DNA from 4 places in the Providencia manganoxydans genome. Region 2 is predicted to be linked to each of the others. Evidence: predicted binding sites of a transcription regulator. Region 2 holds the regulator's gene; each other region holds the start of a gene.
The links. Region 2 encodes PhoB, which activates phosphate uptake and scavenging genes when phosphate is short. Its sites were predicted from a motif close to CTGTCATAAAACTGNCNNAT; they were not measured.
Positions count from the first base shown of each region.

Region 1 (8,284 bases), 130 kb from region 2:
CGGACGTGGGGGTTCAAGTCCCCCCTTTCGCACCATGCAGGCCTTGTTTTTAAATAGACCGATAGTTCTTTTAATAATTAACAGTATTTGCGAGGGTGGCGGAATTGGTAGACGCGCTAGCTTCAGGTGTTAGTGCCCTTCGGGCGTGGGGGTTCAAGTCCCCCCTTTCGCACCACTGTTAACTTATCTCATTCCCTTCACTTTTAAGCATTATGTTGCAACACCAATGCGACCAAACTACAGAGAAGAGCAATAACAGCAGGAACAATCAGCAAACGCCGAGAGCCGCGACTGAATAACATAGCGGCAGTCATCAGCATGGTAATAATGGTGATAATTTTTAGGCTGTTCATCCCTATATTGCTGAGTAGATAAATCACGCTCAACAAAATAACGGCGAAAACACCCCATAATCCCGCAGTAAAGCGGCGCAGATCAGTGCTTTTGGTTACGCTATTTGGCATCGCTACCTCAACAATTTAAATGATAATGATTATCAATCATATCTTGTTTTTAGCAAAAAACAATGTTTTTTGTTAAGAAAGCGACGCTATTTGTCATCAAAATGGATAAATAAAATGGATATCCTCTGGCTCTAACGCAAATAGCTCAGGATCAGGCTTATCAATCAATTTACATCCCATATATTGATAGAAATGTACTGTGTTTTCAGAGGGCGTTGCAGAAATATAAAGCCCTTCAGCTTTCTTCTCTTTTGCCAGCTGACAACATCGCTTAAAAAGCATCCCACCTAACCCTTCGCCACGATAGTGCTTGCTAACATGTAAAAATGATAATTGCAGTAAGTTATGAGCTTCCCCACGCCAAATATTATCAAGACTGGCCGCAGCAATTAATGTGTTCTCATCAAATACTCCAATAAATACCGCACCATTGTCATAACTCTCAAGCAGATGTGGGGTATAAGCCTCAGGCTCACCTTCTGGCCAGCCTTTCATGTCAAAACGCTGTGCTGATAGAACTAGCTGCCCTTTTTCATGTAGATATAAATGTTCAATTAATTCAGTTCTATCTATCGACCAAACAGATGGGATTTCATCCCTTTGTAACTCACGTATTTTTCTCATTTTCCAAACTCATTTGCTCTTTACGACTCTCAGCGACACCTTCTAGGGCATGATATGCAACAGCACAAAATAATGAATTTAGTCGCTTCATATCACCCAATAAACTGACATGTAAGTTACTAGTATCTAAACTTTGCATGTTTTGTTCATGTAGTCTTTCCACATGTGCATAGGCAAAACGCTGATTGATCAAACGAAAACGATGCTTAGCACGACGTAAACGTTTTGCATTATCAATATCAGCTGAGACAAACACTGACATCCCTAAATTTAAATTAGCCTGTAATCGTTCAAGTAATGACAGCAATTCTTTAAAGCCCTCATTCGAAAATGAACGACGATTATCAATTGATTTTTTCACCAATTCAGAAGTCATGCGATGAATAATCGTTGAAGATTGCTGAAGGTTAAAAGCCGTATCAATAATTTCAGCCCAACGCCTTGAATCTTCTTCGCTTAGCTCACTTTGCTGCAATTGAGCCAAATAAAGCTTAATACTACTATGCAGCATATCGACTTCTTCTTCTAAGCGGCTAATTTCTCTTTTTTGTTCTTTATTACCATTAAGCACATCTCTAAAACGCTGCAACATTAGCTCCAGCACATCTCCCATCCTCAGCGTTTCTCGCACTGCATTCGCAATCGCCAACGATGGAGTTTCTAAAGCACTTTTATCTAGATAACGAGGGGCTATTTGCTGTTCAGCAGAAGGTGAAATGGGGATCAATCGATTACAGAATTTAGCCATTGGCCCGACAAAAGGCAACATCACTAGGCAACGAATGAGATTATAAAAAACATGGAAATAGATAACCACTTCAGCCGCATTAAAACCATACTCACCAATCCATTGTGCGATCGGTTTTACCCATGGTAATACCACCACACAACCAATCAGTTTAAATAACAAGCTCCCCAACACGACTTGGCGAGAAATTTCATTCTGCCCGCGGCTGCTCATCATAGCGAGTAAGCCACTACCAATATTAGAACCAATCACAATACTTAAACTAATATAAAGTGGTACTAAGCCTGTCGCACTTAGCGTTGCGGTTAACAATACCGCAGCTAAACTTGAATAGCTGATCATGGCAAATAGTGCACCTACCAACAATGCTAATACTACATCGCCACTTAATGACGTAAAAATGGCTTTTACAGCATCCGCATGAGTAATCGGTTCTGCCGATGCCACAATCAGTTGTAAGGCTAATAAAATTAGGCCTAGACCGATTCCTACGCGACCAATTTGCCCTGTACGATTCTTTTTTTGGCTTAAAAATGTTGCCACCCCAATCAGGATCAGCAATGGAGATAGCCATGAAAGATCGAATGTCAAAATTCGGGCCATTAATGCAGTACCGACATCAGCGCCAAGCATAATGACCATGGCTGGCGTTAATGAAATTAACCCTTGAGAGACAAAAGAAATGACCAGCAATGCTGTTGCATTACTACTTTGAACGAGTGCGGTGACCCCGACGCCGGAGAGAAATGCGCTTGATTTACGACTTACACTTTTTCCTAAAATACGCCTTAAGTCAGCACCAAAAACTCGCATGATGCCAGTACGGACAATATGTGTTCCCCAAACCAGCAATGCGACCGATGATAAAAGATGTAAAAGGGGCAACATTGAAATTTGAATCCTATATATTTATATTTTTAAATAAAACAATCAGTTATTGAAATTTAGAGATTTTTTATGACCAGCTAAAAACGGTCATAATACGGTTCAATAGATGAAATCATTAGATGTTTAAGAATGAGGCGACTAATACAAAAACACTTCATTATACATTATTTTCTTTATTTTTCAAAAAGTTAAAGTTCAAAGTGTTATTAGAAGCGATAATCTGATTAATGATAAGGCAACACGAACAAATAAAACTTCAACGCCAAATAATTTTTATACATGAATCGACTAATTAACGCAAAGTTCATAATGTAATTTAGCATTAATATGAAGGATGATAGTTGGAAGGGAAAATAAAAAATCCTCTACAACATCCTGTCGCAGAGGATTTAACTTACAAGGTTGGTTTATTGTTTCAATCCCATGGCATCACGCATGGTAAAGAACAAATCAGTTTGGTCAGTCAGACCCATAACGTTGGCTGCATGTGGACCATAAGCCGCAACGCGCAGTTGTGCACCTGTATGCTCCTGTGAATCATCTTCTTCAGAGTTACCGTAGTTCACAACCATCACAGAACCATCTTTCGTGATCAGCGCTTGTGTCAAACCCGTTGATTTAGTGCCTTCTGGAATAATTTGGCTAGAGTGCGCATGGTCAGCGGTCACGATAACTAAAGTGTCACCATGTTTTTTTGCAAACTCTAAGCCAACTTGCACCGCTTCATCCAATGCGACGGTTTCACCAATTTGACCACATGGGTTCGCTTTATGATCTTGTTTATCGATAGAAGCACTTTCAACTTGTAAGAAGAAGCCATTTGGATTGGTTTTTAATAAATCAATGGCCTTCTCTGTCATTTGAGCCAATGTCGGTGCATTAGGATCTAATTTAGAATTCGGCTTACATTCAAGTGGTGGGTTATTAATATTACCGTAATGTGTTGCTTTAGGTCCTTCCCAAGCCACCGCCATATTCCCCTCATGGAATAAACCTAACACTGGCTTGTCTTGGTTAGCTACAGTGACGGCTTCCAGTGATTTTGCATCACGAACAATGTTAAAACCACGTTCTTTCGCTTGCTCTTCTAACGTTTTACCTTGGTAATCGCCAGCCTTCGCCACTTGCTTGAAGCTCTTCGCGCCACCACCTAATGTAACATCGGCGCGCGTCACGAGTAGCTGCTCAGAGATAGAGCCACGCCCACCATTTTCTAAGGCATTCGTCGCACACTTTTCTGACGTTTCTTCAGGACCATAACATTTACGGGCTGTAACATGGGAAAATTGAGCAGCAGGTGTCGCATCTTGAATTTCTGACGTGGTTACGTTCCCCGTCGCTTTACCATTACGTTTAGCCAGCTCAATTAAGGTATCGTGATCTTTATCGAAAACATCAACACCAAGCGCGCCATTATAGGTTTTCACACCTGATGACCACGCCGTTGCTGACGCAGCAGAATCCGTTACATAGTCTGGTTTCTTGGTTTTTTTGTTTAATGCGTAATGGGTATACTGACCCGTAATCGGTAGTGCATCAATGCCTTTAAAGAAGCCACCAGCACCTTCAGCATAATTGCGTGCAACCGTAATTTCAGAGTCTCCCATCCCATCACCGATAAACAGGATCACGTTCTTAGCTTGTCCATTGTGCAAAGCGGCTTTCATGATATCAGTTTGTTCTTGTGCTAAACGACGAGCACCACCAAATTGGGTTATATCACCTTGTGCCGCGCGATTTTCTGAAACTGCATCGTTTGGTGTTGCTGCATTTGCTGGCAGAGTACCACTTAAAAGCATTGTACTCACAGCAACAGCTAAAATCGATTTCATGCAATGACCTGTCATAATCATTTCCTTGCCAATAAAAGAAGTTTAAATATTAAGTTGCTTCGAATAATGATTGGCATGCTAAGCTAGCTAGATGACAGTTGGATGAAGGTTTTATGTCGAAAAAAAGATGATTGTCATTAATATGCAAAAAGGCAGTCACCAATGAACTGCCTTTTAGTGTTTTGAAGCATGAAAAATAGCGAATTACTTAGCGATATTACCGCTTAAATAGCGAGTTCCTTCATACAGTGTTTCACACCAAGAAACATAATCATGTCCACTCGGTAATTCAGTTGCTTCAACTTGATAGCCTTTATGTTTTAATACATCCAATAACCGATAATGATTCTGGATGATCCCTCCCCAGCTACCCCGTTGCTCAAACAACCCCGCCTCTAAATAGAAACGTAACGGTCTCTTTGACATCTGTTCTATTTCGCGGATCAACCATTCTGGATCTTTCCCTTTAGGCGCCCACCAATATGAACCAGACATACTAATCACATTACCAAATAGCTCAGGGTGAGTTAATGCATTCCATGTTGCCCCTAGACCACCATAGCTCGATCCTGCAATGATCGTTGATTCAGCTGGCGCATTGATCCCTTTTGCCCGCAATAATGGCATGAGCTCCTTGGCAAGCATTTCAGGAAAGTCACTGTTTGGAGGCAGTTCATTATTTCTATGCTCAGAACTAATACTGTCTAGAAACACCACATACATAGGCGGTATTTTGCCTTCTAGCATCCACTTATCAAAAAAGTCTGCCATTTTGTAAGTATTAAGATAAGTTTGTCCATCCAGTAGTACCAGTACTGAAGGTTGTTTCATCACGACAGCAGGGCGGTATATTGAAATTTTTCTATTATTATTCAATATATTGCTTTGAAATGAAAATGACTCTAATTGACCATTAAGCTGATGACGCTCAATTTTGGCAAAATCACACTGACGTTTTTCTGGCGCTAAAGACAATAAAGAAAACCGATTATAACGATCATTAAAAAATGAAGGAACAGCATAAGTATTAAAGGGATCTGCTTGCGCCGTGACTAAAATCGCTTTACGTTGCGCCAGCCCACCTTCAGCAATCTTTGGAACATCAGGTGCTATTTTATATTGCGACAACGTATCATTTGGCACAATGAAACTACGATACCAGATATCCTTATTCGGCACTCTCGCCATCGTTTCATGATTACCCGAGGGCGCCCCCAATATATAGGCATTCGACTGCGCACCTCGCCATAAAAAAGTCACTCTCTTTTGCCCTTTCTTGTAATCTTCAATCAAGGGAGTGCCCTGCAATTTGATCTCCTGCCAAAAAGCATCAGTGGTTTTATCTTGCTGATGTGCATCAAGTAAGGCTTGTAACTTAGGGCTATCAATCTTGTGTTCAGCTTCAATCGCTAAAGGCTGATAATCCGCTAAATTAAATTTGAGATGCCATGGCTGCTCTGGTACACCTTGTAATTTGAGGTAATATTGACCTTTTTTTGGGGCAATATAAGAAATAGCGTGCGTTTCAGACTGCGGCCAACCCTGTAAAAGAACACGAATTGGTACCTTACTGCTTTTCAGTAAAATCGCTTCAGCGATCCCATCACCTTCTTGGCGAACAACCTGTTTATCCGAAATTTCAACTAACAAACAGCTATGACCTTCACTATCATGCACGCCCTCAATAGAAGAGGACAGCTCATCTAAACGAATACACTCTGCAACAGCTGACATAGCAACCGATGAAAGCAAAATACAGCCGATTAACGGTAAAGATTTCACATCATTTTCCATTGAAAATTTATTTAATGGAAAATATTACTATCAAATTAATATTTCAAACTCAATGATTAACAAAATGTTTTTCCATAAATTGGTGAATCAACTGTAAAGCGCTCAATAAACGATGTCTTTGCTCGGAAGTTAACCGTAAATAACGCCTTGTGGCAGGGATCCTGCTAACCATTTCAGATGCAGTAAAAGGCTCAATTTCACAATGCCATACACCATGTTTAATGTTTAAATGGCAATAATTAAAATCTAACTCTTCGAGCGTACTGGTAATGATTGGGTATTGCTTTAGTAAGCTCACTAACGATTGTCCTTGCTCATCCTTCGATACAAAATCAATATGTTTTTTACGTAAATTACCACTTGTTTTCACGGTGACTTGTGCATTGATAGCTTGGCGACAATTTCCCGTTACCGAAAATCGACTAAACACAATAAATGCCATAAACAGTGTTTTAACTCTTTCCGTGACACAGATCGTTAATTCATCTTGTGGGCGGATAAGGAGCTCCCCAGGAGCTCCCCATTCACACTGATAAGGCAAAATATCACGCTCCACTTTATTTAGCGTTAAGCCTTGCTGGTACCCTGTTGGCAGACGCTTTTGCGTTAAGCGTCGCCAGAAAGAATATTTAGGCGAGGTTGCGTAATGGCTCAATTTTACCTCCATTTAACTCTTCCTCTGTAAATGTGTTTGATAACACCTGCTCAACCGGAACGGGTTTGAATGGATTAACCTTTTGCACAAAGAGCGTCCAAATTAATGCATAGCTGGCAGTTAGTCCTAACATAATAATAAATGGAATATAAACATCCGATTTATTCATTCCTGGAGGGGTGATATACACAATGGCTAAAATAATCCCTACACTCGAAATAATTTGTGGGATAGGAAAAAATGGCGAACGATACGCACGATGTAAGTCAGGACGACGTATACGTAATAATATGACTGAAACAGTGACTAACAGATAAGCCGTGCCCCAAGAACATACAGCAGCCAATACCAATGGCATGATGCGATCTAAATCACCTTGGATAGCAAACGTGTGCAGACAAGGGATCATTACTGCAACAAGGATCCCAAAGACTGGCGTTTTAAAACGTGGGTGCAAGTAAGCAAATATACGAGGTAACGCACCATCCAGCGCCATCCCATAAAGGATCCGCGGAACCGCTGCCATTAATGTATTAATCGTTGCTCCACCAGCAAGCAATAGCGCAATACCAATCCAATATTTACCAATATCACCAAAAACTTGGCTAGCAAAAGCAGGGATAGCCATCGGTGTTTCTAGCAGGCTAACATTATTTGTCGGATCAACAATGACGTTTTCGACTTGATTTGTCATCGCTGCGCCAAATAAAAACATACAAAATGCGACACCGCACAGCCCTGTTGCCATCGCACGCGGAATAACTTTAGCTGAGTTTTTAATTTCAGGCGCCATTGGCGTGACCAACTCACAGCCAACAAACATGAACATCGCCATACCAACAAAACTCAAAACAAGAGTCGGATCAGAAATATTCAAACCTTGACCAAACCATCCATCAACAGAAGTGTGGAAAGGGATCAATAATCCACCAATACTGAAAATAACTAAGGTGCTCCACATCGCAAAGGTAAGCACGACTTCAACTTTACTGAAAGCTTCAATCCCTAAAGCATTGAGTAGACCAAATGTGATCACCAAGCCTACCCCAACCATCCAAGAGGTATTACTGGTTTCCATTACGGTATTTAAGCTTTCAAAATTAACTAATGCCATGATCCCCGACAAAATCGTTTCTGCCGTTCCCGCAAATACATGCACAATTAAATAAGCTGACAACGCTCCGGTTATCGCCCAGAAGCGCCCCATACCACATGAAATATAATCATAAACCGAGCCTGATGTTGGTAAAATAGCCGCCGCTTCGGAGAACGTCGTCAA
Region 1 is NZ_CP067099.1:751,405-759,688, reverse strand. It holds tRNA gene JI723_RS03295 (tRNA-Leu) at 1-35, shown strand, start outside; tRNA gene JI723_RS03290 (tRNA-Leu) at 90-175, shown strand; gene JI723_RS03285 (DUF1435 family protein) at 204-464, opposite strand; gene JI723_RS03280 (GNAT family N-acetyltransferase) at 561-1,088, opposite strand; gene JI723_RS03275 (Na/Pi cotransporter family protein) at 1,072-2,724, opposite strand; gene phoA (alkaline phosphatase) at 3,132-4,571, opposite strand; gene JI723_RS03265 (alpha/beta hydrolase-fold protein) at 4,761-6,338, opposite strand; gene JI723_RS03260 (DUF3156 family protein) at 6,400-7,017, opposite strand; gene JI723_RS03255 (APC family permease) at 6,980-8,284, opposite strand, start outside.
Region 1: phoA (alkaline phosphatase) is a predicted target of PhoB. The motif match lies at 4,646-4,665, and genes of this name have one in related genera.

Region 2 (8,284 bases):
TTAATAATGAAGAGTTTTCAATTCCTCGAGAACGCGCAGCATTAACAATAACAATACCAAATACCATCGCCCCTAACGTGTCCATGGTTAAATAACCATTGATAAATCCATTAGAGAATGCCATATCACGATATGCATCTGTTGAAGGCAGTGGTTCACCTGCCGGCCACAATACCGCAGCAACGCCAAGGATAGCTAAAGCCAGCATTTTCACCGGTGCGAGTATGTGGCCAACACTGTCGAGTAATTTTCCCGGATACAATGAAATACCGATCACTAACACAAAATAGACCGCACTGTAAATCAATAGCGAGATGTCAGATTCACCGCCAAGTAACGGTGCTATGCCCACTTTATATGATACGGTTGCGGTACGAGGTGTCGCAAATAAAGGCCCAACTGAAAGGTAAGCAACAACGGCAAGTAATAAACCTGCGGTTTTGCCTACAGGTGTACTTAAGGATTCAATGCCACCACCGACTTTAGCTAGTGCAATAACGGTTAAAACGGGGAGACCAACGCCAGTTACAAGGAAACCAAGGGCTGCGGTCCAAACTTGTTCACCTGCTTGTAAGCCGACCATAGGTGGAAATATGATATTTCCAGCCCCAACAAATAGCGCAAAGGTCATAAAACCTAAGGCAATAATATCTCTGGATGTTAAACGATGAGCCATATTTTATATTAAATCTATGTAACGATATTAGAAAATGTAGAGACGCCTATAGGTATCTCTTTGAATTATAATTGACGACACACTCGTCACTCTTCAAGTTACAACACTAATGGCATCATTCGTTCCGACTAGTCACATACCTTTGTATGCCCTTAGCACTTCACTCACTCGCCGCCTAGTTATACCTCGAACCATGTAGAGCATAGAATTTTAATTAACAAGCCATTAACAATACAATGTGTATTATTTATCACATCAGGCAAGATGAAAACTCAGAAAATAGGGAAAATCGCCAATAACTGGCTACAAGTAAAACTTTTATAGGGTAAAAAGGCAATAGCAAACCAGAAAACAAGCATAAAACACTAAAGTATTTTTGCTAGCCAGTGATTACTGTCAGTAAACTACGAATATACACTATATGATTTGAACAAAAAACAATCAATATGCGATTATTCACTCTCGCTATTTACCATGACAGTGGCTAAATGAGGACGAGGAAATAGAATATCGAATGACCTGAGAAGTCGCTAGAGTTTAGAGAAAGTTGACCTTGGCTACTGGCTTTTATCACTAAAAAAGAACAAATAAACATCTAAAAAAGGGATATATACGTTGAATTAACAAGCAAAAGCGGCAACTAGCTGCCACTTTCATCAAGGATCATGTTAGGGGCTATTTATACTGTCTTAACCGTTTTCTTATCAGTTACAATCAACACCGGTGGTAAAGTAAAAGAGAACTCACTGCCTTTGCCAAGTTGGCTGGTGATCACTAACTGACTATTATGGTGCTGTAAAGCATGTTTGACGATGGCTAAGCCTAAACCTGTTCCGCCACTCCCATGGCGAGTCCTTGCTTTATCAACACGATAAAAACGCTCGGTCAAGCGAGGGATATGTTCAGCAGGGATCCCTGTACCATTATCTGCCACACTAAAGCGTGCGCCATGATGATTTTTCTGCCAACTAACACGAATAGTTGAGCCTTCAGGTGTATGAGCAATCGCGTTATACACTAAGTTTGCTACCGCACTACGCAGTTGTTCCTCATTACCATAAACACGCAGTTTTTCATCGACAGAAAATTCAAATTGTTGCCGCCCCTGACTTAAGCTAATCGCCTCTTGCTCAATCATTTTTAAAATAACAGGGATATTAATCTGCTCATCTAAACTAATTTGTGGAGCCACTTCAATACGTGATAGTTGCAATAATTGCTTAACCAAGCTATCCATACGGTGTGCTTGTTCTTGCATCACATGAAGGGCTTTTTTATTGGCGGGTGAGGTATTTTCTTGGTCATCCAGTACTTCAAGATACCCCTGAATAACCGTCAATGGCGTGCGTAACTCATGACTTACGTTAGCAAAAAAATCTCTACGTGCTTTTTCTAACCGACGTTTTTCAGTGACATCGCGAGCCACCATTAATAATTGACCTTCCGTATAAGGAAGAATACGAAATTCAACAATCGCACCACTATTCAGCTCAAGCGTTAACGGTTGCTCATAATTCTGTAAGGTAAAATAACGACTAAAATCAGGGTAACGTAGTAAGTTAAAAATAGGTTGTCCACTATCTTCAGGCCAACGAAAACCCAATAAGTGTTGGGCATGGCGATTACACCAAAAAATATTCCCTTCAAGCGTCATCATTACCACGGCATCAGGTAAAGATTCAGCCCCACTTCGAAACCGCTTAATTAATTGTCCTAGCTCACGACGACGTTTACGATTACGTTGTTGCATTTGATATATCCCGTAAAATATGGGTTCCCATCCACCTTTACCATCAGGAGGGAGCATACTACGGTCTAGCCATAACCAATATGACAGTTTCATTAAGTTATAACTATGCCAAATCAGCGCTGCTGCAAGCGAAATCACCAACAGCCATGCAAGATGGCCGATAAATAAAGATAAAATTAATGCAGGTAAAATAAATAAAAACAGCCCTAAAATCAGCTGTTTCCATGATAAGCGTTCAAGCACGCGGGAATCCCCTTTAGTTATCAGTAACGCGTTGAGAAGCGATAGCCCGTACCACGAACTGTTTGCACCATTTTATCATGCCCTTCGACTTCTAATGCCTTTCTAAGGCGGCGAATATGTACGTCAACGGTGCGATCTTCTACATAAACATTTGCGCCCCAAACATAATTAAGTAGCTGCTCACGACTATACACCCGCTCAGGGTGAGTCATAAAGAAATGCAGTAATTTATATTCCGTTGGCCCCATATCAATAGGCGTATCTTGACTACTGACACGGTGAGAGGTTGGATCTAATGTTAACCCGTTCATTTCAATGATGTCTTCTGTCGCCATCGGCGAAATACGACGTAAAATGGCTTTAACACGAGCCACCAGCTCTTTTGGTGAAAAAGGCTTAATCAAATAATCATCAGCCCCAACTTCTAGCCCTTTTACTCGGTCTTCCTCTTCCCCACGCGCAGTCAGCATCATCACGGGCACATCACGCGTGTCACTGTCACGTTTCATATGTTTAATTACTTGGATCCCTGAACCACCCGGGATCATCCAATCCAATAACACCAAATCAGGTAACGGGTCAACTAACTGCGCAATTGCGGAATCATAATCATCAGCTTCAATAGACTGAAAACCATTCTGCTCTAGTACAAAACAAACCATTTCTCGGATGGGCGCTTCATCTTCAACTACTAGAATGCGTCTTGCCATGATTAATCCTGTAAATAAGAAGAGATTATTAAAAGTAAAATCATTATGCGTCACTTTTATGACAGAATTATGAATGTTAACACTCAATGATGATAGTCCGATAATAATTGTCATTTTAGTGAAATATCGAGGTCATATGAGCAAAACGACAATTCTCCGCATCAACGCGCTCTGATAAGGTATACTGCATAACGTTCAATTAGCATAATTTCAATTCCAGTATTCGTCATACTTCAAGTGATAGCGTTGGTAACTGCAACTTTAAATATGACGATTAGTCATCCTTAGGAACCTATATTGATGCGTATCATCCATACCTCTGACTGGCACCTTGGCCAATATTTTTTTACAAAAAGCCGTGCTGCGGAACACCAATATTTCTTAACTTGGCTAATCGAACAAGTTAAACAATATCAGGTTGATGCTGTCATTGTTGCCGGTGATATCTTTGATACGGGCTCACCGCCCAGCTATGCAAGAGAACTTTACAACCAATTTGTCGTCTCTTTACAACAAACTGGCTGCCAATTGGTGATACTCAGCGGTAATCATGATTCTGTTTCTGTGTTAAATGAAACCAGTTCACTACTGGCTTATTTAAATACTGATGTTGTCACCTCGGGTAGTCAACCCCATGTCATCACACTTAAAAATGCACAAGGTGAGCCAGGGGCATTGCTATGCGCTATCCCATTTCTGCGCCCAAGGGATATTCAACTCAGCGTTGCAGGGCAAAGTAGCGAACAAAAACAGCTCTCACTACAAAATGCAATTAGTGAATATTATCAGTGTAGCTATCAACTAGCCCAGCAACAACGTGAAGCTTTGGGGCTTGAAATTCCGATTATTGCCACAGGTCATCTAACCGTTGTTGGTGCCGAAGTTTCTGATTCTGTGCGGGATATTTATATCGGCACCCTAGATGCCTTTCCATCAGGAGCCTTTCCCCCTGCCGACTATATTGCATTGGGGCATATCCATCGTCCACAAGTCATCGGCGGAAAACCGCACATTCGCTATTGCGGGTCACCTATTGCATTAAGTTTTGATGAAGCTGAACAACAAAAAAGCGTTTGTTTAGTGGAGTTCGATCGCAGTGATATCGCTCAAATTCAACAATTACCGATCCCTATATTTCAGCCATTAAAAACCCTCAAAGGATCACTTGCCGATATCCAAAAGCAGCTAAATGAAATAGATAATAATGACAATATTCAACCCATTTGGCTGGATATCGAGGTTGCCAGCCAAGACTACCTTGCTGATATACAGCAACGTATTGAAGCATTGGTTAAAGATTTACCTGTTGACGTGGTTTTGTTACGTCGAGCTCGCAAGCAGCCACAAGGCCAACAGACAGCTCTCGCCAATGAAACATTAAATGAGCTTACCGCCGAAGAGGTGTTTTTACGTCGCTTAACAGAAGAAGAACTGGGCGATAAAGAAAAAGAACAACGGCTCTTACTGCTATTTAAACAATCTCACGATGCATTACGTTCTGAGCTTGAGGGGGACGCATGAAAATACTGAGTTTACGTTTTAAAAATATTAACTCCCTCAAAGGTGAATGGAAAATTGACTTTAACCAAGAACCTTTTATCAGCCAAGGCCTATTCGCCATTACTGGCCCTACCGGAGCTGGTAAAACAACACTGTTAGATGCGATTTGTCTTGCTCTTTATCATCAAACTCCGCGTTTAAATACCTTATCAGCCAGCCAAAATGAACTCATGACCCGTCACACAGGCGAATGTCTTGCGGAAGTTGAGTTTGAAGTGAAAGGAACAGCCTACCGCGCTTTTTGGAGCCAAAGACGCGCAAGTAATAAGCCTGATGGTAAATTACAGTCACCGAAGGCCGAGTTAGCCACGGTGAATGATGGCAAAATTATCGCTGAGAAAATCAGTGAAGTCAGAGAGCAAATTATTCAAATTACTGGGCTCGATTTTGGCCGTTTCACTAAATCAATCCTTCTATCTCAAGGTGATTTTGCAGCCTTTTTGAATGCCAGTGAAAAAGAACGAGCTGATTTACTTGAGGAAATCACTGGCACCGAAATTTATAGCCAAATCTCGAGTTACATTTATCGTCAGCACAAACACGTTAAAAATGATTTAGAAATTTTAAAAGCTCGTGCACAAAGTATTCACTTACTCACAGAAGATGAATATCAAACATTACTCACTGAACAACAACGTTTGGCTGAAAAAGAAATAGAGTTAAATCAAAAGCGTACACAAAATCAGCAAATACTACATTGGCAGCAACGCCAACAGCAACTCAATATACGTTTACAACAGCAGCAATTAGAGCTGCAACAAGCTCAAAGTGCCTATCAATTAGCTGAACCTGAACTAAAAAAACTCACTGATAACATCCCTGCTGAGCACCTACGCCCTCTATGGCAAGATGTAGAGCGCCAACAACAATCACTAAATGAATTATTAGAAAAACAGCAAAATCTTTTACTGGCTCTAAATACTCAGACTCAACAGCTAGCTCCATTACAAGAACAATTAACACAAGTTAATACGCAAAATACGCAGCACCTAAGCTACGTCCAGCAACAAACGTTAGTGATCGATAACCAAGTTCGCCCATTAGATAACGAAATTATTAATTTAAATCAGCAAATTAAAGAAATACTAGAGCAACAAAATCAATATCAATCCCAACATCAAACAAAACAAACCGTAATTGAACGTGCTCAACAGCAAATAACACTGTCAAATACAGAACTCAGCACTATTCAGCATTATTTGCAAGAAAACCAACAAGATGCACTAATTTCGCAACATATTGCTTCATGGCGTCAACAGGAGCAATATCTTGAACAATCTAAAAAACAAGTTACCCAGCTTGAACAGAAACAGCAGACACTAAAACAACAATATGCAACGTCATGCAATGAACAAAAGCAACAAACCGAACAATATGCGCAACTTCAACAACAAGTTGAGCAAGATAGTGCTATTTACCAGCAAATTGAAAAAAAATATTTAGCATGGCTGGAAACTCATGATCTTGAAAAAATTAGCCAATCTGTTGAGCAATTGCGCATAACAGCACAGCATCTACAATTGTTACCCGTTCTGCTTACTCAATGGCAAGAGCTGCAAAATCAGCAGCAAATTAAATTAACTCAACAAAAAGAGATTACCCAATCAATCACACAAGTTGAAAAACAGTGCCAACAGATAGAAACACAAATTAGCCATACTCAGCCACATTTAACCGATTTACAGGCTCGATTACGATTAGAACAAAAAATAGTCAGCTTAGAAACAGAACGCCAACAGCTGATCGCAGGTAACCCTTGCCCACTTTGTGGAGCAACTGAACACCCTGCGGTAACCGAATATCAAGCCATTGAGCCGAGCCAAACAGAACAACGTTTACATGAACTAACAACGCAATTTGAGCAACTCAAACACACCTTAGTCACTCAACAAACACAATTGCAAAAGGATATTCAACGGCAAGAGGACAACCAGCAAGCACTATTACAACTTGCCAATCAAGAAAGTCACATACAAAAACAGTGGGTAACAACCTGTCAGAAAGCAATGATTGATGATTTAGCGATTGAGCAAAGCGCCGTAGAGCAGCTGCTCAATCAAAGCCAGCAACAGCTCTCTCGCCAACAACAGCTCTTGGAGGATTTCACGTTACTAGAACGTGAATATCAGCAATCAAAGCATCAGTTGCATGAAAAACAATCATTAAATAAGCAGCAACAATCAACGTTAACTTTACTTGATGAGCGCATACAGCACATTCAACGCTCAATCGATGAAACCCAAACGCAGCTAGTGACTCAGCAACAACGATATAATGAACAACATCAACAACTGCAATCGTCATTATCAGCCTTTCAATTACCGGCTAATGAACACATTTCTCAGTGGTTTGATGGACTAGAAAAACGCGGTCAGTTATATGAAGTCAAAAAACAGGCCATCCAAGATCTCACCAAAAAAATTGCCGTCACAGAGGCTATGTTACAGGCCGAAGTCGCTCAACAAGCTACGGTGAAACAACAATTAGAAAATAGCCAACAGCAGTTACAACAACTGCAACTGTTACTGCAACAAAAGCAGCACTCGCGACAATCATTGCTGGGAGGTCAATCCATCTCACAATTTGTCAGCCAATTACGCGTAGAACAAGAGAAGATCACTGCTCAGCTACAACAGCTCAACGAGCAAGTGACTTATCGTGAAAAAGAAATCGCATCACTAAAAGGGAGCTATCGTGAAGTTAGCAGTGCGATTGAGAAGGGTCAGCAGCAACAGAGCAGCGCCCAAGAACATTTTAATCAAGCACTGATAAACAGCCCTTTTGCGACACAGCAGACATTTTTGGAAGCGTTATTATCAGCTGAAGAAAAATTGCGATTAGAACAATTACATCAACAATTAAAGCAATCCTGCATACAAGCAGAAACACGTTATAAAGAAGGTGAGTTAGCATTACAAGAGCATTTGGCACAACAGCCAAAAGAGATGTTAAATACCCAGCAAGCACAATTGCAGCATGATATTAATGAACTTGATAGTGCAATAAAAAATCTCAATCAGCAGCAAGGGCAAATTATCAGTCAGCTAAATACTGATAAGCAGCAACGCCACCAACAGCGTGGCCTATTACAGGAAATAGAACAAAGCCAAGCGCATTGTGATGATTGGGGACTACTCAATGAATTAATTGGCTCTGCCGAGGGAGATAAATTCCGTCGCTATGCACAAGGCTTAACCTTTGATTGTCTTATTTCGCTCGCCAATCAGCGGCTCGATAAGCTACATGGGCGTTATATCTTAAAACGGAGCCATAATTCTGATCTTGAATTACAAGTGATTGATGTCTGGCAAGCCGATACCATCAGGGATATCAAAACCCTTTCCG
Region 2 is NZ_CP067099.1:879,274-887,557, reverse strand. It holds gene brnQ (branched-chain amino acid transport system II carrier protein) at 1-676, opposite strand, end outside; gene phoR (phosphate regulon sensor histidine kinase PhoR) at 1,356-2,669, opposite strand; gene phoB (phosphate regulon transcriptional regulator PhoB) at 2,690-3,379, opposite strand; gene sbcD (exonuclease subunit SbcD) at 3,680-4,900, shown strand; gene JI723_RS03790 (AAA family ATPase) at 4,897-8,284, shown strand, end outside.

Region 3 (8,284 bases), 450 kb from region 2:
TTAGCTACAGCGCCTTGGACAGCACTTGAGTCTAAATCACAATGGCCTGAGCTATTTGCCACACTCGGTGATTTTTTGATCGTGAAACGTAGGACTGGCGGCTATGATGGGCGCGGCCAATGGCGAGTTCGCCCCGGTGATGAAACCAGCCTCCCAGATGAAATCTACGGTGAATGCATTGTCGAGCAAGGGATCCCATTTGATGCTGAAATCTCTGTGATTGGTGCGCGTAATCGCGCTGGTGAGTGTGTGTTTTATCCTATCACCCATAACCTTCACCAAGAGGGCATTTTACGTACCAGTGTCGCCTTTCCTAAAACATCTAACCCACAACAACAGCAAGCTCAACAAATGTTAAGCGCTGTCATGAATGAGCTCAATTATATTGGTGTGATGGCAATGGAGTGTTTTGTGGTTGGCGATAAATTACTGATTAATGAAATTGCACCTCGTGTACACAACAGCGGCCATTGGACGCAAAATGGCGCTTCGATTAGCCAATTTGAACTACATTTACGCGCTATTTTAGACTTACCGATGCCATCACCTGAAGTGTTTAGCCCATCCGTTATGGTGAACTTGATTGGTACAGCAGTAAACGCACAATGGTTAAGTTTACCGTTAGTCCATTTGCACTGGTATGAAAAAGAAGTGCGTCCTGCTCGCAAAGTGGGCCATTTAAACCTAACACACAGCGATAGTTTAGCGCTGATAAATACTCTCACGTCCTTAGTGAGTATGCTGCCAAATGAGTATAAAATTGGCATTGAGTGGGCTAATACAAAATTAGGCTGGTATCGAAGCAAATAAACAGCGAAAATAGCCACACTCGTCATATTTCAAGATGCAGCACTGTGTATTTAGGTATGGTGAGCTATTGCTCACTCGTACTTAGCCACATGCCTATGTCTGCTCTTAGCGACTTACTCGTTTGTCGACTAGCTGCACCTCGAATTATTTAGAGTATAGATAATACAATGCCCGATTTTTCGGGCATCTTGCGTTTTACTTCGCTGCCGCTTTCGCCAATAAAACCGGTAGTGTGACTGGAGTTGAAATGGCAACCACAAATTCCCCACTGTTTAGCCCACTGTATCAGTGGAGCATTCTTATCCTATTAGGAATGGTGTATTTCCTTGCCACGGCAACTACCTTTACCTCTCTTGGGGTAGTACTACCTGGGATGATAGGTGAGTTAAAATGGAGTTGGACTGAAGCAGGTTTTGGGTTCACCTTACTGGGTTTGACCTGTGGCTTAGCCAGTTTTCTTCCCTCTTTGTTGATCCGCAAAATCGGGGTTCGCCTAACATTATTGCTAGGTACCTTAATATTTGTTGCGGGTTTTTATAGCCTCTACTCAACCGAGACGATTAGTCAGTATTTTCTGGGTACGGCCCTGATTGGTATTGGCTTCACCCTGTTAGCTACAGTACCAGGCACTTATGTTCTCTCCCGATTATTTGAAAAACAATCACTTGCATTTGGTCTTTATTTCACTATTGGTGGTTTAGGTGGTGTTGCAGGCCCTTGGATCTATTTCTACGCTTCAAATCAAATGGGCTCATGGCGCATGCATTGGGTACTCTGTGCCATTTACCTCAGTGTAGTGACCCTAATCACCATACTGGCACTGCGTGAAGGAAAACGCGAACAGCAGCATGCTAAGCACATCATGCAAAAACAGATTAGTGATGCAAGTAAGCCTATCTATCGTACTAAAGAAGTTTGGACGGTACATCGTGCATTACGTACTTGGCAGTTTTATTTGATTGCCGCCACTTACACATCCTTTTTATGGTGTGGGATCACGGTGAATAGCTTTGCCGTCGCCCACATTGAAGAGCGCGGTTTTGGTATGACCGTTGCCGTTTCTTTGCTTAGTACAATGGCTTTTGTGAATGCTTTTTCACGATTTATTGGTGGTGCCGCTGGGGAGTGGCTAGAGCCTAAAAAATTACTCATCGGAAGTTTGATTATCATGGTATTTGGCGTTATCTGCTTGAGTATCGCCACTTCATGGATATGGTTGATCTTATTTGTGCTGTGCGTAGGCATTGGCTATGGCATGACTTTTTTGGCTTCCAGCGTGTTACTGTCAAACTATTTTGGCCGCGGCCCCTATCTAGAGCTGTTCTCGGTGGTCAATTTGATCTCTACCGTTGCTTGTCTTGCCCCCTTTATTGCTGGGGCAGTAAAAGACTATACCGATAGTTTTACCCCCGCATTTTTAATTATTGCAACCCCCGTGATTGTGATCCTGATGTTTACTTTAATGATGAAACCACCTGTTTTGTCAGTCAAAAAATAAAAAAAGCTCGGGTGATGAGCCCGAGCAAAATCAATAAACAAGGAAACTAAGGATTTAACAACGCAGGCACTTTCAACAAGATAAACTCGTTATCATCTGCTTGATTTGGCTCACGGCTAGATGAGAATGGGTAGTTATTGTCGTTGCCAACAATGATGTGTTCATTATCAACAACATCAACGTTTTCAATGGTAAAGAATGGGAAGGTAAACACGCCATTATTTAATGGTTTCTTGGCGACACCTTCTGGATCTTTAATATTCATTAAATCAATATAAGCTTGCTTATCAACCGATGTACCTTGGTTTTTATCTGAAAACTCAATGCGATAAACGCGTTTGAATTTAGCTAAATTATTAAAGCAGTTTGTGGTATCCGTAGCACCTTCAGCACAAGCTTTGTCCGCCGTTCCTTCGCCATTATCACGTTCAATAATCAATCCATGTGTATCATCGATCATATTAAAATCGCCTATCGCATTTTGATTATCTTCGAAAACATATAACCAGCTGCGACCTGTCCACTGTTGGTTTTTAACATCGAATTCAAGAATTCGTGCCGCACGTTTTCCAGCGACATTTTCATAATCCTGTTTTTCTTCATTCCATAAAGCCCCTTCCAGCATTGGATATAACTTGCTGCCATCAGGCGAAGAAGCCATTCCTTCAAAACCTTTTGAACGATTGACTTGGAAGCTGACTTTGTCCGCTGGTTTCCCTGGGGTAGTCACTTGATAATGATCTGGAGAAACCACTTTTTTGCCATCAACTTCAGTTTCAAATAATGCTAATACTTTGCCATCCAGATCCATCTTAATGAGGTATGGCCCAAACTCTTCGCCCACCCACAACGCACCATCTGCAAATTGAAAGCTTTCAGGATCGAAATCACTGCCTGTCAAATAACGCTTATCGCTACTTTCATTAATAATATGAAATGGAATGATTTTATCTGGATCATGGAAGAACACTGTTTTTAGTGGGTTCGCTTTACCTGTCTTAAAATCAATATCATATTGCGTTAAGTAAAGCATCGAATCCGGCGAATTCACTTTATTACCATAACCATTATCAGTTAGCACCCAATAGGTGCCATCCGCCATACGTTTAATACCTGAGTGCCCTTGCAGTGGCTGACCGTTGATTGGCACACTCATACCTGTTGGACGATCCGCTGACTTGCCCTCCACTTTGCCTAGCTCATCAACACGATTGCCCGTCGTATACTTACCGCTAACGTGTAAGTCTTGTGGTGCATCTTTTGGCGCAGGCACCGTAGAATCAACTGCTAAAATAGCATGACCTGCCAGCGTCGCTGGTACTTCTTGCTGAGCATACCCTGTAGTAGAAAAAGCAACTAATGTTGCAAGTAGTGATAATGAACTGAGTTTTATGGTGCGGTGAGGCTGCATTATTATGTTCCCATTCGTAATGTTTATCATTATTGACGCTGGGATAATAAGCAGGATAAATGACAGTTTCGTGATGGTTTTAAGACGATTATTTGAATGGCTTCTTGTTTTTTGCATAAACAAGAAGCCATAAAGGTTAAATTAACTATTTGGCATTCGACGATGCTGATTACCTGTGCCTAACAAACGTAACCCAAGCCAACTACCACATACAGATAGTAATAGTGCGGCGCACAGTGGCAGTAATAACCACATTGACCATTCAGGTTGCCAAGGGAAATCAAACACTTTAGTTTGCAATAACCATAATGCTACCTCGGCGCCAAATGCAGCCGCTAACCCTGCCATCAAGCCTAATAAAGCAAATTCACTCCACAAAGTACGACGCATCAGCTTTTTGCTTGCCCCCAACGTACGATAAACCACCAATTCACGCTCTCGTTGGCTCATACCCACTTGAATTTGTGCTAATAGCAATAACAAGCCACAGAAGATCACCAATACCACCATCACTTCTAGCGCTTGGCTAACTTGCTGCAAGATTTGCTGAATTTGCGCAATCAATGCGCCGGTATCTAATACATTAATGGTTGGATAATTACGGCTTAAATCAGTCAATAATTTGCCATCACCTTCATAGTGGAAGCTACTCATCCATGTCGCTGGCACATCTTTCAAAGTGCCTTCCGAGAAGATAAAGAAAAAGTTAGGTCGTAGGCTCTCCCAATCAACGGTACGGATACTCGTGACTGTAGCGTTAAATACCTGAGCACCCGCATTAAATGTCAATTTATCGCCAATTTTAATCCCTAGCTCTTTCACCACTGTTTGTTCAATCGACACCTCTCCCTCTTTCGGTGGCCATGTGCCTTGATCTAATACATTGGCTTCAGGAAGCTTAGCTTGCCATGTCAAACTTAGTTCACGACGAACGGTATTATTGTTGGGATCACGCGCATCTGCCCACTCAATCGCTGATGTACCATTAATTTCAGCTAAACGCGCTAACACAACCGGATAAAAAGCGGTCGGTTTCACTTGATGTTGGAGCAACAATTCAGTAACTGGTTTGATCTGACTTTCATTCATATTAATCAGAAAGTAGTTTGGACTATCTGCTGGCAATTGTTGCTGCCACCGATCCAATAAATCCCCTCTGACTAAAATTAATAGCGCTAACAACATAAATGACAGCGAAAAAGCGCTCATTTGAGTGATGGTTTGTAACGGCTGGCGCAGCAAACGACTGACTGACAGACGTAAACTCAGTTGTTTAAACTTAAATTGGCGTAATACCCACAACCCTAACCAACCAATTAGTGCTAATAGAACAGCAACAATCACAATACCAATTAAAATTGACCAGAGCAGTGGATTAACGCCCGCAAACAAAAATAGCCCACCCACCACAATCAAAGTCACAATTGGTAAATAATAACGCAGTGGCCAGATCGGTGAAGCCGCATCCTCGCGTAAGACGCGTGATGGCTGGGTTGCCATCAATTGGCGATAAGGGCGGATCCCCACAATAATTGCGATCACAAATAACGTACCAATCGCCCATACCCAAGGCCATAAGCTAGCGGATGGCAATGCTTTAGGTAGCATAGCCCCTAATATCTGCATTAAGATCCCTTCGAACGCGAGCCCAAGCAGTGAACCTAACAAAGCTGCGGCAATTAATATCACCAACCACTGCCCGATGATCCATTTTTGTAAAGCCGAACGACCTGCTCCCAATGTTTTTAATACCGCTACGAGCTGGTGACGACTACGACAATAATGGCTCATCGAGACCACCACCGCGGCGATCGCTAACAATAAGGTCAATAACACAGACAACAGTAAAAATTGTTGAGCACGCTGGAAGGTTTTACCGACTGCACCACTGTTATCTTTTAACGTATACCATCGCTGATCGGTTCTCAGTTGTTTGTCATATTGCGCCTCAAAGGCATCAATAGTTGCCGTATCTCCCGCAAACATTTCACGATAGGTTAAACGGCTCCCAACCTGTACCGCTCCTGTTGCTTGCGCATCATCAAGGGAAATCAAAACACGAGGTGCAATTTGAAAAGGGTTAAAACCACTGTCAGGCTCTTGAATTAACTGCCCTGCCACTTTTAATGTCGCATCACCAATATCAATCTCATCGCCAACTTTCAGATTAAGCAATTCAAGCAAGCGCGGGGTAACCAAGATCTCCCCTTTAGTTGGGCGAAGGCCTGCCGGCTCAGTGATTAATTCACCGTATAAGGGATAGGCCGCATCGGCGGCTTTAACCAGTACCAATTGCGGTCGTAAGTTTTCATCCGCAGTTGAATAAGCCATTGTCGAGAAGGACATTTGCTGGCTAAGTTTTAATCCATTCTCTTTCGCTTGTTGTAGCCACGTCGCGTCACTAGGCTGAGAAGAGCGTAAAACCAGATCGCCTGCCAGTAACTCACGGCTTTGATAACTCATGCTATTTTCAATGCGGTCACTGATCCGTCCCAGTGCCAAAACACAAGCGACCGCGAGTGTCAGCGCCAACCACACGATCAGTAGTGATGGCGTTCTCCACTCACGCCAAAACCAACGCCAAATCATGACTCTTCCCTCAATACACCATCCACTAACCGTAAGCGACGCTGACAACGAGCCGCCAATTCATTATCGTGAGTCACAAGGATCAACGTCGTACCGTGTTCTTTATTCATTGCAAATAATAAATCCGCAATTTTATCCCCTGTGTGACGATCAAGATTACCTGTGGGCTCATCAGCAAACAGTATTTGTGGTCGACCATTGAATGCCCTAGCCAGTGCAACACGCTGCTGTTCACCGCCGGAAAGTTGTGCGGGCATATGTTTTAAACGGCTTCCAAGCCCCAACTCCGCTAATAAATTGGCGGCTTGTTGATGACTGGTTGATTCAGATTCACCACGCAATAAAGCGGGTAATTGCACATTTTCTAATGCATTCAATGTGGGTATCAACATAAAAGATTGGAAGACAAAACCAACACTTTGTGCACGCAAAAAAGCACGTTGCTCTTCATTCATCTGAGTGAGTTCTTGGCCTAGTAAACTCACGCTACCACTAGTGCCGTCATCTAAACCGGCGATAATACCTAATAAGGTCGATTTCCCTGAACCTGATTCGCCGATTAAAGCAATTGTTTGACCGGACTCGACAATTAGCTCAACACCTTGCAATATAGTGAGTTCATGTTCACCCTGACCAACACGTTTAACGAGATGATGAACTTCAAGAATATTTTCCGCCGACATTTACTGGTATTTCTCCTGTTATTTGTCGCGAGTGGTCAAACACTCGCAGCCACAAAACTATTGATCCTTGGTGACAGCCTAAGTGCTGGCTATCGTTTACCGGCAGAGCAGGCATGGGCCTCATTACTCGCCGAACGCTGGCAGAAATTGTCACCGCCCATTGCCGTAGTTAACGGCAGTATCAGTGGTAACACCTCTGCACAAGGGCTAGAGCGTCTTCCTGCTTTACTTGAACAACACAAACCTGACTGGGTATTGATCGAATTAGGCGCCAATGACGGTTTGCAAGGGTTATCTGTCGAGCAAATGGAGAACACCTTACAACAAATTATTCAACAAATAACCCAAACAGGCGCTAAACCGCTTTTAATGCAAATTCGCATACCGCCAAACTACGGTAAACGCTACACTTCCAGTTTTGAAAAGGTCTACTCAACATTGGCAGAAAAAAATGCCATTCCATTGCTCCCTTTTTATATGGAAGAGATCATTACTCGGCCTGAATGGATCCAGCAAGATGGTATTCATCCAACCGTAGAAGCCCAACCAACAATTGCGGATTTTATGGAAACACAACTTAAGCCTTACCTTGTGCCATCAGCAAAATAATTGGCGATTTTTTGGGGTATACTCTAAATAATTCAAGATACGGCTAGGCGACAAATAAATACGTTGCAAATAACATAGCAACGATGCCACTGGCGCGAGTGAACCAAGTCACTATATATTCACGAGAAACGCTGCAACTTGAAGTATGACGAGTATAGTAAAGCAATTTTTATCTCAATCAGCACCTAAAGGTAGGTAAAGTTATGCAAAAATCGGTCTTTATCACCGGTGCATCCAGCGGTATCGGCTTTTGTGCCGCACAAACACTTCATCAGCGTGGTTACCATGTTATCGTCGCTTGTCGTAAAGAGAGCGATGTTTTACGTCTAAAAGAGCTTGGGTTCGACACGGTAGCACTCGATGTTGATGATAAACATAGCATAGATCGTGCTGCCGATGAGGTGCTCGCATTATGTCATGGGCGACTTTTCGGATTATTCAATAATGCAGGTTTTGGGGTTTATGGTGAGCTAAATAGCATCAGTCGAGAGCAGTTAGAGGGGCAATTTTCCACTAACTTTTTTGGCGTCCATCAATTAACCTTAAAATTACTGCCAGCCATGCTACAACATCATGAAGGGCGTATTATCCAAACCAGTTCAGTGATGGGGATCATTTCGACCCCAGGCCGTGGTGCCTATGCCGCCAGCAAATATGCTTTAGAGGCGTGGTCAGATGCACTAC
Region 3 is NZ_CP067099.1:1,328,653-1,336,936, reverse strand. It holds gene purK (5-(carboxyamino)imidazole ribonucleotide synthase) at 1-810, shown strand, start outside; gene JI723_RS05765 (MFS transporter) at 1,058-2,308, shown strand; gene JI723_RS05760 (esterase-like activity of phytase family protein) at 2,355-3,719, opposite strand; gene ybbP (putative ABC transporter permease subunit YbbP) at 3,861-6,308, opposite strand; gene ybbA (putative ABC transporter ATP-binding protein YbbA) at 6,305-6,991, opposite strand; gene tesA (multifunctional acyl-CoA thioesterase I/protease I/lysophospholipase L1) at 6,959-7,600, shown strand; gene JI723_RS05740 (SDR family oxidoreductase) at 7,804-8,284, shown strand, end outside.
Region 3: JI723_RS05760 (esterase-like activity of phytase family protein) is a predicted target of PhoB. The motif match lies at 3,777-3,796, and genes of this name have one in related genera.

Region 4 (8,284 bases), 1.9 Mb from region 2:
CTTCTCATACCGACATTTCTTGCTATAAAAAGACCTTATCTTTATCACCTTTGCTAAAACACCCACCAATTAAACTATAAATCTAAAGCATTCGGAAAATAAATATCTTATTGTTATTCATGGTAATTATTATTTGCTTTGTTTTATTTCGGAAATTATTTGTTGAAAACCCTAAAGGCCTTTTTGCTGCCGCCGATAATCATATTCGTGGCAACAATGGAATGGCTTAATAAATCAGCCTTCCTTATTATTATCGAATAACAAGGACTTATATCATGGCACAGGTCATCAACACTAATGTTCTGTCTCTGACAACACAAAATAACTTAAACCGTTCACAAGGTGTACTGGGTACCGCAATTGAGCGTTTGTCTTCCGGTTCACGTATCAACAGCGCAAAAGATGATGCTGCGGGTCAGGCGATTGCTAACCGTTTTACATCTAATGTTAGAGGTCTGACTCAAGCTTCTCGTAACGCTAACGACGGTATTTCAATGGCGCAAACCACGGAAGGCGCATTGAACGAAATCAACTCTAACTTACAACGTATTCGTGAGCTGACTGTTCAAGCAAAAACCGGTTCTAACTCTGAATCAGATATTAAATCGATTCAAGAAGAAGTCGATCAACGTTTAAAAGAAATCGACCGTATTTCTGAACAAACTCAATTTAACGGTGTTAAAGTTCTGAGCGGCGAAAAGCCAACTATGACTGTACAAGTGGGGACTAACGATAAAGAAAAAATCAGCTTTGATCTGAAAAAAGTCGATAGCTCAACGTTAAATGTTAAAGGTTTTAAAGTGGGAGCTGAGTCTTCTGCTATTAGAGAAAGTGATTTAACAGAGAAAAAAGCTGCTGATATTGCAGCAGCAGACTCAGATGGTAAGGTTGCAGCTGACTTAGGAAAAGTCACTGTTAACTATGCAGGTAAAGAACAAAAAGATGTTGCTGTAACTAAAGCTTTTACAGATAAAGACGGTAATTATTATGTAACTGCAACCGTTAAAGACGATAAAGGCGCAGATAAGTCAGTGACCTTTAAAGCAGATGAACCTGTTGTGACTAACCCTGCTGATGCGACTAATGCGAAAACTATTCAATTTAAAGCAGGTGCTGAAGTTGAAATTCTAGCAAAAGGCTCAGCTGAAGAAAAAGCAGCAGAGAAAGCAGAACAACAACTGAAAGATCTCGATGACGCAATCAATTCAGTTGACGGTATGCGTTCTTCACTGGGTGCGATCCAAAACCGTTTCCAATCAACAATCAACAACCTGAACAACTCAGTCAACAACCTGAGTGCTGCACGTAGCCGTATCGAAGATGCTGATTTTGCTACCGAAGTATCTAACATGAGCCGCGGTCAAATTCTGCAACAAGCAGGTACTGCAGTGCTGGCACAAGCAAACCAAGTTCCACAAGGTGTTCTGAGCCTGTTGCGTTAATTTTTACTCCCTTTCTATTCTATTCTACCGAAGGCCAGATATTTCTGGCCTTTTTTATCTTGTTTAGAATGTAATTAAGAAGGTGGATCTTTATACGGTTTTTATTTGGGTTAGGTAAAATAGCGCCAATTTACCCCATTACTCTACGGATTGAATTATTAAGCAACTAGCATAATAAATACCTTTGTATAAGTCTTAAAGGGTGATGCCGGTTGTGAGTGATTTATATACTGCCGAAGGTGTAATTAATAAAAATAGCCTGTGGGAGCGTTATTATCCGCTAATACGACATGAGGCCCTTAAACTGCAAGTAAGACTCCCTGCGAGTGTTGATATTGATGACTTGATCCAAGCGGGCGGCATTGGTTTATTGCATGCATTAGAGCGTTTTGATGTCACGCAAGGTGCGTCATTTGCGACTTATGCAGTACAGCGTATCCGTGGTTCAATGCTCGATGAGTTACGTAGCCGAGACTGGGCGCCGCGCAGTGTACGCCGCCAAGCACGCGAAATGGCAAAAGCGATTGGGGAATTGGAGCAATCCTTAGGCCGTACAGCCACAGAAAGTGAAATTGCAGATGCATTGCAAATCGATATTGTGGAATACCGCCAAGCGTTACTTGATACCAATAATAGCCAACTATTTTCCTATGATGAGTGGCATGAAATTCACGGAGAAAGTTGTGAACCCACCATGGATGAAAACGAGGGGGGAAATCCATTCAATCTATTAATGGAAGCCAATATACGCTCACAAGTAATTGAAGCAATTGAACAATTACCCGAGCGCGAAAAATTGGTACTCACCCTTTATTATCAAGAAGAGCTAAATTTAAAAGAGATTGGGGCTGTACTGGAAGTGGGGGAGTCGCGTGTTAGTCAATTACATAGCCAAGCAATAAAACGACTGCGCGGCCGTTTAAAATCGCTCACGGAATAAACAAGAATGCGGCAATCTGCCGCAGATAATTTAATATCCAGTTAAATCGCTTTTACACCGATATAGTTAACGGATCAAATGACTTTAGAGCTTAATTGGTTTACTCATTCTATAGGGCAATGCTCACTTTTCCTGTTGAGAGAGATCATTTTTGATGGAATGGATTAATGTGTCATTAAAGCGATAGCAAACGAGATGATTGAATAGACTGGGGGCAAATAATGGCTTCCTACGGTTTCATTTGCAGAAAGCCATTATCATCGTTATAAATTAGCAGCCTCAGCAATAAGTTTACCGAGCTCATCCCAGCTTTCACTGTCTATTAAGTGATTAGGCACCATCCATGAACCACCACAAACCAATACAGATGGTAAGGCAGTATAATCTTTAATATTTTTAGGGCCGATCCCACCAGTAGGCATAAAGCTCACTGGATAAACCGCGCTTAATGCTTTTAACATCGCAACACCGCCTGAAGCTTCTGCGGGGAAGAATTTAACGGTAGTTAAATTAAATTCTAATGCTTGTTCAACAAGACTCGGGTTGTTCAGACCAGGAATGATAATGACATTTTTTTGTTGGCAGTAAGCAACGATTTTAGGGTTAAAACCTGGACTCACAATAAAATCAACCCCAGCTTCAATAGCTTGATCGACTTGCTGAGTTGTTAATACGGTTCCTGCACCGATTAAGATTTCAGGGTAAGCTGCACGCATGTTTTTAATCGCTTGAACCGCCGCTGAGGTACGAAACGTCACTTCAGCACAAGGTAAGCCATTTTCGACTAATGTTTTAGCAAGCGCTGCGCCATGCTGTGCATTATTAATAGTAATAACGGGAACAACACTGATTTTTTTTAATTTCTCAATTAATCGATTCATGATTACGCCTTTTGGGATTGATTTAATGTCATTTGGGGCATGGCATCGTTAGGGATAATGGCACCGCGATGTTGGATCACTGTCCCAGCAAGAAGATGACCTGTACTGGCAGCTTCGGCAGGTGTTCCTCCTAAAATGCGACAAGCCAGATAGCCTGCACTGAAAGAGTCACCCGCAGCAGTGGTATCAACAACATTGCTCACTTGATCCGCAGGGATCTCTTGTTGTTGATTATCGATAACGATATAGCAGGGTTTTTCGCCTCGTTTAATGATGATTTCATTGACGCCATATTGTTGAGCACGAGTAATAGACTGATTTTCATGCTGATCGCCATATAGCAGTTGCTCATCATCAAAGGTCAAGAAAGCCATATCTGTCAGCGCAAGCATATGTTGATAAGCCGCTTGGGCAGCTTCAATAGACGGCCATAATGCAGGACGATAATTATTATCAAAGATAATTTCCGCACCAGATTGGCGCGCCGTCTCAAGTAAAGTAAACAATAAATTGCGCGTGGGTTCAGGTAAAATAGCTAAGCTAACACCGCTTAGGTAGATGAATTGTTGTTGGTTGAGTAATTGCTGAGTGTCAGATGCGGTTTGTTCATTCAACCAATATTTAGCTGCTGAATTATCGCGCCAGTAGAAAAAACGACGCTCGCCATCTGCTGAGGTTTGAATCAAATACATGCCGGGCAGGTGTCTATCTGAGATAACAACGTGATCGGTATTGATGCCTTCTTTTTGCCAGCTGGTTAACATTTGCTGGCTAAAAGGATCTTGCCCAAGCCCAGTTAAATAGCGTGTCATCACACCGAAAGAAGCGGTGAGGCGAGCAAGGTAGAGTGCAGTATTGAGCGTATCCCCTCCAAAGGTTTGTTTAAATAATTCCCCTGATTTCTGTAACTCAACCATGCATTCACCGATAATGGCAACTTGTAGAGTTTTAGCCATGTTTGTTTACCACCTGCATTTTATTGTCATTCTAAAAATCATCATTGAATGGTTGTCATTAAAGCCCATTTTTTAGGTAACTTCAATAAAAATGAAACAGTGTTTTAAAAAAATCGAATCGCTGTTCTTGTTTTTTATAAGGGGGTTCTCTATGCTGTGTAGCAGTCAATAAAATGGCATATACTCGTCGTGCTTCAAGTCGCGGAGCTTTTCGTTAAAGGGCGGTGATTGCCACCTATCTGCAACTTGAATTATTTTGAGTCTATAAGGAATGGTTAATAATGACGGATAATGTCACGCAAACAGACGCGGTATCTTCTGTAGTGAAAGTATTCAGTATCCTGAGCGCATTAGGAGAGCAAAAAGAGATCGGGGTATCTGAACTCTCCCAACGCTTATTCATGTCAAAAGCGACAACTTATCGCTTTTTACAAACCATGAAGCAACTGGGATATGTGGTACAAGAAGGGGAAGCGGATAAATATTCTCTGACACTTAAATTATTTGAATTAGGTGCTAAATCGCTAGAGTATGTTGATTTAATTGAAATTGCTGATAAAGAAATGCGCCATATTGGTCAATTAACTCATGAGGCATTACATCTTGGTGCATTTGATGATAATGCGATTATTTATATTCATAAAATTGATTCTAGCTATAATTTACGCATGTATTCGCGAGTTGGACGACGTAATCCTTTGTATTGTACCGCTATTGGTAAAGTGCTGTTAGCTTGGCAAGATGAAGAGATTGTCAAAGGAATATTAGAACAGATTGAATTTGTTAGAAAAACAGAGACGACATTATTGAATGCAAATCAGCTAACGGTTGAATTAGCGATGGTGCGAGAACAAGGTTACGCAGAGGATAGAGAAGAACAAGAGCTAGGGTTACGTTGTGTTGCCGTGCCTATTTATGATCGTTTAGGGCAAGTTATTGCAGGATTATCAATATCTTTCCCAACTATTCGCTTTGATGAACAACAACTAGACGATTATGTGAGTTTATTAAAGGTGGCGGGATGTAATATTTCTGAGATGATGGGGTATCATAATTACCCATTATAGTTGCGGTGTTGTTGAGTATGCTCATTTGCCGGCTCACTGTATTTTGAATGATTTAAAGCCTCGAAGGCTATTATCCATTAAACTTTGTGTGGTTAACAGTTTAGTCATAAAAAAACAAATAAAATCAATCGATTGAAATTTGATGAAAATATCATTCATCTGTTGATAAATCGTCCATTAATGCGAGTTTTTTTAAGATAAAACTCGCCATTTCATTCGTCATATCTATAATTTTTGATAATTTTATTATCAAGATATGATTATGTTTAAAAGCTTATTAATATTCAGCATGTTTATTATTTCCGTTCCAAGTATGGCAACGGATTATACCTTCAAAGAAAAGTCTCCCGCAGATCGCGTATATAGTGAAAACTATCAAGGTATTGATACTGTCAAACAGCAACAACGTTTCGTTTTTGATCCTAAAAAGAAGATCCCTGAAGCGGAGCGTCATTATGAAGATTTACTGGCTGAAAAGCAGCAACAAGGTAATACTTGGGGAAATTGGAATAATGATCTCTGTCATCGCTCTGTTGTCACCAAGGGATGTACTGGTGAACCTACATGGCTGCATGATCCTGAACAGCTCAAACAGATGATTGAACAAGCAAGGAAATAAGGAAAGGCGCGATAGTGCCTTTCCTTAGGTTTTCATAACTCATCATTTAAATTGATTATTTAAGAGCATTGACAAAGCGTTCCGTATATTCAAAATCCTTGGTTTGTGCTGAGTTTCCTGAGTAGGACGCTGATGCTGATTCACCAACGCCAACTCTATCGCGGGTTAAACTCCATATTGAAATTAAGTTCACTCCATTGGTTTTTGCAAAACTACTTAGGGTATTAATATCATCAAAGTTAAATATAGATTTATCATCATTAAGGCCGATCATTGGTGTGACTTGTACTAAATCATATAGCTCCGTATCTGTCAGTGTTGGGTAGTAAATTTTTAATTGGTTTTTTAGACTGCTTGCTACATCAACCGCTGCTTGTCCCATATTTTTATCAGTTCCTTGACCATAATCCATTGCCATACCATTAACTTTCATTTTTAAACCCGCATTAACGGATTTTTGTACTAAGGCTAACCCTTTTGTAACAAGGCCATATGGCATGACCGGTAATGTGAGACTTAAAACGATATCAGGGTTATTTTTCATGATGGTGACTAATGCGCTAAAAGCTTTATCGGCATCGTATAAATCATTTTCGAAATCAAAGTCCAGTTGTGAAGCGCCAAGCGTATCAATCACGTCTTGGTAGGTGGCAATAAGTTGCTCAACGGTTTGTCTAACTGAAATATCATAGTTAGCAGCCCCTCCAAAGGACACTATCACTTTGATATTGGCATCAATCAAGGCATCACAAAATGGTTTAGCCCAAGAGATAGGCATACTTGAGTATGCTCCCCATGCAGCATTATTATTCGCATCCGCAGTTAAAAAAGCTAAGTAAACACCATCAACGCCTTTACTGATCGCAGCTTGGCTATATTTAGGGTTTGGTTTACCGTTGGGGGAAAGTGGATCATTCCAAATCGCATCAACAGTCACATCAAAATAAGGTGAAAACAGTGTTTTTTTCATCATCATTTCTCTTTCAATAGCGGAAATTTTTCCTGCTTACATTGGGTCGTTAACGATAAAATTACGCCATATTCATTGGTTAAATGATGAAGACATTAATGACTTGTCATGAAATTTATTGGAAAAACGTGCAGGCCGTTGCAAGCCTAAAAAGGACTCAAACGAGTCCTTTTTAGGTAGTACGGTTAGTTAGTTTCAGGGAAAGTTAGTGTTGAACCGGGGGCTTCACGGCTTAAGTGAATAAAGTTAAGGTGTTTTTCATATTGATCTAAGATATCACTGATCACTTGTTCTTTAGTAAAGTCCATTAAATCATTACCTTGAGTTCCTTCCCATAAAAAGGTTTCTAATCGGTAATAGTGTGATTTCCCTGAGCGTGCTCGATAGGTGAAACCCGGTACTGAATAGCGTTGAGGCCAAATTTGATAAATAAAGTTTTGCTCTTCAACTAAATCGACAACCAGCTCTAAATGGTTTAATCGCTCATCTGCAACCGGTGGAAGGCTATTAAATTCAACCTTTGCACCCCGCAGTGATAGCTCTTTTGCCACTTCTTGCATGGCCGGTACGCACACAAGATCGAGCATCCTTTGGGTATAAGTGGTTCCAGGGAAATTCATCACTCGACCAAGGCGCTGTTTCCAGTTTAATTTGCCATTGCCATATAAAGGCGCAGGTGCGCTGGTCGTTAATGAACTGACACGTCTAAAATCTTCAACTTTTAATGACTTATATAGACCCGCCATGATAAAGAAAATCACAAAACTAAATGGTAAACCCATGATCACGGTCGTGTTCTGTAAAGCAGAAACACCATCGGTCATCAACATACCAAGGGTTAATAAACCGATGGCGATTGACCAAAAAATACGCAACCAGTTTGGCGCATCATTGTTAATATCGCTTAAATTAGAGGTGAAATTACCAAGTACTAAGGAGCCTGAGTCAGCAGATGTCACGTAAAATAACAAGCCAGTGATGGTGGCGACAGAAGCGGTTAAGCCAAAACCCGGGTAAAGCTCAAGTAGTGAGTAAAAGCCCTTCTCGGGAGCGGCAAGAACGGTTTCGGCGAGCGCTTTATTACCATGAATGATTTCATAGAGTGCGCTATTACCAAAAATGGATAGCCAAAGCAGGGTGAATACAAATGGAATGATCAAGGTGCCAATAACGAATTGGCGTATAGTGCGTCCGCGGGAAATACGTGCAAGAAAGAGCCCTACAAATGGTGACCATGCAACCCACCACGCCCAGAAAAAGAGCGTCCAGCTATTCATCCAATCCGTTGGTCTATCAAAAGCGAAGCTGTTAAGGGTCATACCCATAAAGCGGTTAATATAGTCGCCGACATTCAGTACTAAGGCATTGAGTAAGAATTCAGTATCACCAACAAAGAGAATAAATAAGAT
Region 4 is NZ_CP067099.1:2,796,113-2,804,396, reverse strand. It holds gene JI723_RS12600 (FliC/FljB family flagellin) at 276-1,442, shown strand; gene JI723_RS12595 (RNA polymerase sigma factor FliA) at 1,657-2,382, shown strand; gene JI723_RS12590 (bifunctional 4-hydroxy-2-oxoglutarate aldolase/2-dehydro-3-deoxy-phosphogluconate aldolase) at 2,646-3,263, opposite strand; gene kdgK (2-dehydro-3-deoxygluconokinase) at 3,266-4,219, opposite strand; gene kdgR (DNA-binding transcriptional regulator KdgR) at 4,501-5,286, shown strand; gene JI723_RS12575 (hypothetical protein) at 5,549-5,905, shown strand; gene JI723_RS12570 (chitinase) at 5,961-6,878, opposite strand; gene JI723_RS12565 (choline transporter) at 7,061-8,284, opposite strand, start outside.
Region 4: kdgR (DNA-binding transcriptional regulator KdgR) is a predicted target of PhoB. The motif match lies at 4,382-4,401, and genes of this name have one in related genera.